Regions from separate parts of the Nostoc sp. 2RC genome, predicted to be linked through region 1. Evidence: predicted binding sites of a transcription regulator. Region 1 holds the regulator's gene; each other region holds the start of a gene.
What was found. The regulator NtcA, encoded in region 1, controls nitrogen genes in cyanobacteria. The targets are predictions, from matches to a motif close to TNTGTANNNNNNNNTACANA.
Positions count from the first base shown of each region.

Region 2: a site for NtcA is predicted at 1,121-1,140, ahead of GNE10_RS23115 (Glu/Leu/Phe/Val dehydrogenase). Genes of this name have one in related genera too.
Region 3: a site for NtcA is predicted at 1,284-1,303, ahead of GNE10_RS11045 (DUF3155 domain-containing protein). Genes of this name have one in related genera too.

Region 1 covers NZ_JACKZU010000242.1:8,043-10,316, reverse strand. The annotation lists gene fabI (enoyl-ACP reductase FabI) at 1-755, opposite strand, end outside; gene ntcA (global nitrogen regulator NtcA) at 1,135-1,806, shown strand; gene GNE10_RS23435 (DUF3084 domain-containing protein) at 1,973-2,274, shown strand, end outside.
Region 2 covers NZ_JACKZU010000237.1:2,132-4,405, forward strand. The annotation lists gene GNE10_RS23110 (beta-ketoacyl-ACP synthase) at 1-943, shown strand, start outside; gene GNE10_RS23115 (Glu/Leu/Phe/Val dehydrogenase) at 1,229-2,274, shown strand, end outside.
Region 3 covers NZ_JACKZU010000072.1:12,806-15,079, reverse strand. The annotation lists gene GNE10_RS11050 (GAF domain-containing sensor histidine kinase) at 1-1,045, opposite strand, end outside; gene GNE10_RS11045 (DUF3155 domain-containing protein) at 1,332-1,649, shown strand; gene GNE10_RS11040 (cofactor assembly of complex C subunit B) at 2,100-2,274, opposite strand, start outside.

The sequences.
Region 1 (2,274 bases):
CCTGCATCTACATACAGAACTTGTCCGGTGATGCCGCTGGACAAATCACTGCATAAAAAAGCCGCAGTGTTGCCGACTTCTAGCTGAGTAACAGTCCGCCGTAGGGGAGCTACTTCCTCGACATGATGGATCATATCTAAGATTCCGCCCACTGCTGAAGATGCTAAAGTGCGGATGGGGCCTGCGGAGATGGCATTGACGCGGATATTTTGCGGCCCTAGTTCAGCAGCCAGGTAACGCACGCTCATTTCTAATGCCGCTTTGGCAACTCCCATGACGTTATAGTTAGGAATTACCTTCACACCTCCTAAATATGTCAAGGTGACAATACTACCACCCTCACTCATCAAGGGTTTAGCTGCATTGCTTAACTGTACTAAAGAATAAGTACTAATCTCTAAAGCAGTTTTGAAGCCAGAACGAGAGGTTTGGCTAAAACCTCCCGTCAAATCTTCTTTGTTGGCAAAGGCAAGACAATGAATCAGGATGTCTAGCTTTCCCCACTTATCCCGTACTGTCTCAAAGGTAGATTGAATTTGTTCCTCGTTTTGGACATTACAGGGAAGAAATAAGCTGGGGTTGAGGGGTTGGACTAGTTCGGCTACTTTTGTCTCCATTTTGCCGCGTTCATCTGGCAGGTAGGTAATTCCCAGATTAGCTCCTGCTTTGTGCAGCTGTTGGGCAATGCCCCAGGCAATGGAGCGGTTGTTGGCAATACCTGTAACCAAGGCATTTTTTCCAGTCAGATTCAGCATAGAAATTGTTAATGGGATCGATCATTAGGAGCATACTAGAATCCGAGGCTAGTTTGTCTTTGTTTTACACGGGATTTGCAAAAATGAATATTGGTAAGGGTGTTTGCTATCAGCAAATTCTTGATTCTTTCTAAAGATATTCTCAAGTTCTCTTTATTCGTTCTTCAAAAAAGCTTTTTAATACCACTACTCGGAACAGTTTATCAACAATTTATAGCTGAAGAGATCGACAATTATGTATCATTATAAACAGTGACTTAACAAACAATTAGTTGGAGTATAGGAAAGTACAGAAAGGTTGACGGTGCTTTATTGAATTTTCAGGTGTATTCTTAGGTAATTAGTTTTTGTTTTTCCGGCATTGGGTAGGGGAAGGGAGATGATCGTGACACAAGATAAAGCCCTAGCAAATGTTTTTCGTCAGATGGCGACCGGGGCGTTTCCGCCAGTTGTGGAAACGTTTGAACGCAATAAAACGATCTTTTTTCCTGGCGATCCTGCCGAACGAGTTTATTTTCTTTTAAAAGGTGCTGTTAAACTTTCCAGGGTGTATGAGGCAGGAGAGGAAATAACGGTAGCACTGCTGCGAGAAAATAGTGTTTTTGGTGTATTGTCATTGCTGACAGGAAATAAATCGGATAGGTTTTACCATGCGGTTGCATTTACCCCTGTGGAATTACTGTCGGCACCAATCGAACAAGTAGAGCAAGCACTCAAGGAAAATCCAGAATTATCAATGTTAATGCTGCGGGGTCTGTCTTCGCGAATTTTACAGACAGAGATGATGATTGAAACTCTTGCTCACCGAGATATGGGTTCCAGGTTAGTGAGTTTTTTATTAATTCTTTGTCGTGATTTTGGAGTTCCTTGTGCTGATGGCATCACAATTGATTTGAAGTTGTCTCATCAAGCGATCGCTGAGGCAATTGGTTCGACTCGTGTTACAGTTACAAGGCTACTAGGGGATTTGCGTGAAAAAAAGATGATTTCTATCCACAAGAAGAAGATTACTGTGCATAAACCCGTTACTTTAAGTCGGCAGTTCACATAAAACAATTGGAAAAAGCGGAGTCGGCACGTGTCGTATTTTCAAGATCGCACTAATAGCTCAAGGAAAATCTAAAATTGACTAATCTCAGCTATTGCCAACCTCCACTTCTCCACAGACAATGGTCAAAAGTAGTAGGCTGTATCTGGAAGGATTTCGGTAGCTAAACATGACCACCGGATACATCCTCATCGCAGCAATTTTAATTCTGGGAGGCGTAATTGCAACCGTGGGCGATCGCATCGGCACACGAGTTGGCAAAGCCCGCCTCTCACTCTTTAACCTTCGTCCAAAAAACACCGCAGTACTAGTAACGATTTTTACTGGGGGTTTGATTTCAGCATCAACCTTAGGAATTTTATTTGCTGCTGATGATAAATTGCGGCAGGGAGTTTTTGAGTTAGAGGATATTCAAACAGACCTCAGGCAAAAGCGGGAACAGCTAAAAACCGCAGAAACCCAGAAAAGTCA
Region 2 (2,274 bases), on a different contig from region 1:
AAAAGACGTAAAGAATTTCTCCTCATCTTTGCGTCCCCCTTCGGGTTCGGAAGTTTGGACTCGACGGGAACCGCCAAGACTCCAACTTCCTCACTGCATCCCCGCATCCCCACGTCCCTCTGTCCCTGCGTTCAGTTTAAAAAATTGGCTTGATACATTACCTCACATGAACGCCATCGCCACTGCACGACAAATTGGTGCCTCTGGGATAGTGTTGGCACCAATGGTAGCTTGTGCTACTGGCATTTTATCTATTGCCCAAGCAGCTTTACTCATCCAAACTGGGCAATGTCAAAGAGCGATCGCAGGCGCGGTGGAAACACCAATTACACCTTTGACTTTGGCAGGATTTCAGCAGATGGGTGCTTTGGCAAAAACTGGCGCTTATCCTTTTGATGTGCATCGAGAAGGCTTAGTGTTGGGTGAAGGCGCAGCTGTGTTTGTCTTGGAATCAACAGAATTGGCAAAGCAGCGTCAAGCAAAGATATATGGTGAAATTCTCGGTTTCGGCTTCACCAACGACGCACATCACACTAATTCACCAGAACCTCATGGAAAAAGTGCGATCGCTGCTATCAAACAATGTCTACAACGTAGTTGTTTATCACCAGCTGATATTGATTACATTCATGCTCATGGCACAGCTACCCATCTCAATGACCAAATGGAAAGTATGGTAATCCAGCATTTGTTTCCCCAAGACGTAGCAGTTAGCTCCACCAAAGGAAGCTCAGGTCATACACTAGGAGCATCCGGAGCCTTAGGTGTGGCATTTTCCCTAATGGCTTTAAAGCATCAAATATTACCCCCTTGTATTGGATTGCAGCAACCAGAGTTTGATTTAAATTTTATTACAGCAACACGCCTCAGTAATATTAACCATATACTATGTCTAAGTTTTGGCTTTGGAGGACAGAATGTAGTGATAGGTATAGGGCATTAGAGTGTTGACTGTTGACTGTTGACTGTTGACTGGGGAGTTATTATTATCGCCTGTCCCCATCTCCCCATACTTCTCTGCGAGAGGCTGCGCCAACGGCTCCGCTCAGTACAAGTCTCCCTATCTTCCCATCTTCCCATGCCCAATACCCGATTCACAATACACATCAAATTGAATAAAACTGTAACAAAAACTACAAAATTTCTATTTTTCTAAAAAAAAGGATAAGCTAGGCAATATATAAAGAATATCCGGTTCGCGCAAAGACCGCGATTGGGAGAAAATTTTATGAGTTTAGCATCTGTGTTGCCGTTGGAAGCTGCTTCTCCGGCATATATTTGTCCATTCGATCAAGCCTGTAGTTACCTGGAAGCTGCGGCTAAGGAATTAAGGTTAGATCAAGGAATAATAGAAATTCTCAGCCATCCACGCAAAGTGGTAACAGTTTCGGTTCCTGTAAAACTAGATAGTGGGGAAATACAAGTTGTCGCCGGACATCGGGTGCAACACTCTGATGTTTTAGGCCCCTACAAAGGCGGAATACGTTATCATCCGGCTGTGACATTGCGGGAAGTTTCAGCTTTAGCAATGCTAATGACATGGAAATGTGCCCTATTGGGTATTCCTTACGGTGGTGCCAAGGGTGGTATTGCGATCGATCCAAAACGTTATAGTGTCGGAGAATTAGAACGGATCAGCCGTCGTTATATCAGCGAGTTGATTAAAGATATTGGGCCTTCCGTGGATATTCCTGCGCCAGACATGGGTACTTCTGCCCGTGAAATGGCTTGGATGATGGATACTTACTCAGTGAATGTCGGTCATGCTGTACCGGGGGTTGTCACTGGGAAGCCTCTTTCTGTGGGCGGTTCCAGGGGACGAGAAATGGCAACTGGGCGCGGGGCGATGATTATTGTACGCGAGGCGCTAGCAGACCAAGGTAAATCTTTGGCGGGAGTGCGAGTAGCCATTCAAGGTTTTGGTAATGTTGGCAGTGCTGCTGCTGAATTACTATACGAAGCAGGAGCAAAAATTATCGCTGTTTCTACCAGTGCAGGGGGAGTATTTTCCCAAGATGGTCTTGATATTCCCAAGTTAAAAGCCTACGCCGCCGAAAATCACAAGAGTATCGTCGGTTATCCCGAAGCAGTAGCAATTAGCAATGCAGATTTATTAACTTTACCTTGCGATGTCCTGATACCAGCAGCTTTGGAGAACCAAATCACTGAAGAAAATGCGAATCAGGTGCAAGCGCAAATTGTTGCGGAAGCAGCTAACGGGCCGGTGACTCTAGAGGCTAGCTTATCCTTAGAAGCGCGGGGTGTGACAGTACT
Region 3 (2,274 bases), on a different contig from region 1:
TGAGGATTTTACCACCATTAGGAGTGTATTTCAATGCATTATCGATGATGTTATTTAAGACTTCTCTTAATGCCTTGATGTTGGCACGCACTAAGGGTGAATTCTGCTTTAATTCAGTTATTAGTTTTAGATTACGCTCTTGTGCTATGGCTTTAGCTGATATTAATAATGGTTCTAATATATCTGCTAAGGAGCAGTCTACTGCTTTATCTCCGGTTCCCGGCAATAATAGGGGCGGCTTAGCATCTTTTTGCACAGTTGCTTCTACACATACTTCATTTTCGGGTAGATGTATTGCTGTTAAATCTGGCTCTGTGAAGTCAATTACTTGCTCAAATTGTTGGAGTAATTCTTGCAGGCGATCGCTTTCTCGCACGATGCTACTTGCTACATCCCGATTAGTATCTCCCGGTCGCAATCGCTTTAATAAAAGTTTACCAAAAGTCCGTAATGCTGTTAATGGATTACGGAACTGATGCAATAAGTTATCTAACAAATCCTGCTGTTTTTCTTGAAGAATTTGTTGTTCGTGGAGTTGGTGTTGTAACCATGCTCGTCGCTGATCTAAAATGCAAGCGATGGCCAGTGTTTGGGCTATGTGTTGAATCTGGCTTTGCTCGTGTTCATTCCATTCTCGGTCTTTTCTAGCAGTTACTAGTAACCCCATCATCACACCTTCATAGACCAAAGGTAAAACAATTTCGTTACCACTGAGTAGATATTCCTCTTGTAAATGAGGTTGAGATGTATCCGGTATTTCAGCTTTTGATCCCGGTGTTAATAGTTTTTGCTGATGATTGGGTAATACATTAGTATTACCAACTTGAAGCTGCTTCGGTAATGTGATGGTGCTTTCTTCTGCTTGCGGTAATAAAGCTGTTTCCGGATAAATCATCACAGGAATCAGTTTTGCCTCACCAGAAGGAGTCTCTACCAATTCTTGTGTTAGGTACACAATACTTAACGTTGCTCCTAGCCCTTGGGCCAGCAGTGCTATTTGCTCTCGGCACAGAGCAAGAAAATCAGAACTGGCAGACATTAACATTTTTAGTTCTTGCTCAAGATTACAAATTTTAAGGCATGATTAAATAAGGATAGTTAGTTTTTACCTCATTCTTTTAATACAGCTTAACTGAAATCTTCTGAGTGATGTTTTCTACCAGCAGATTATTCTCGTTAGCAAGCTTTGTTCGATCCATACCTCCAAAGATATTAATTTTATTGGATCAAAAGTTAAAAAACTATTGATTTTTTGAACTAGAACTTCTATAATGACGACGGATTTTGTAGCTATCACTACAATCTATAGCTTGAAAGAGGAGGACAATAGGTTGGCAAGGAGACGCAAAAGAAAAAGTCGTCGTCGTCAGGAAGGACGGCGTATTCTAGAGCATGTGCCTCAATATAGCATCGAAAGTGGTGAAGAAAAACCTGTGACAGCAGCGAGAAGGTTCATTCAAGCTGAAGGTATTTTGCCACCGGCACTGCTACTCGTAAAGCGAAACGAACACACTACAGATCGATATTTTTGGGCAGAAAAGGGACTGTTTGGTGCCCAATACGTAGAAGAAAACCATTTCTTGTTTCCCAGCCTCAGGACTTTAGAAGCTCCTACAGGTCAAGAAACCCTTGCTTTAACTGCTCGATAAAAAATGGTCATCTCACGCATTGAATGTGCCCCCTGACTATTAATTAACTGGCAAAGTTGCTAAGTTTATGCAAAATTTAATTTTTTTTTAGTTTGTAGGTGATTTGCCAGTACGCCTACTCTCAGTACTTGAAAAGTAAATATGTGTCAAACCACGCTAGTTTGCATGGCTTGGTACTTGTGTCTAAAGATGCACAAAGGAGTGGATACAGAGCCAAGCGCATTTAAAAGCGCTAGAGGAGTTATGCTCTTATCCGGATAAATTGGAAGATCAGCTCTGTCAAGGAATTGAAATCAATTCAGATTTTTCCGACAACAAAAGTTATGGATAAAATTGGCAAAGCAATAGTTTTGATTTCCTCCTTAATACTTTTCATTACTTGAAGACTAGGTGATATGGAAAAGGGAACACCTCATAAGTTAAGAGATGGTCATAACAAGCAACAGTTATTTATTCACCAGCCTTTAACTGTAGAGTCCTCCGTAACTCACTGAGTTCATCTCGATGGGCAACTACAGTAACCTTACTTGAGGAGGTTTGTTCGCTCTGAGTTGTTTCCACCTTGAGCAGCACCTTCTCAAGTCTTCCAGATTTTTTCCAATAAAACACACCACTCAAAGGTGAT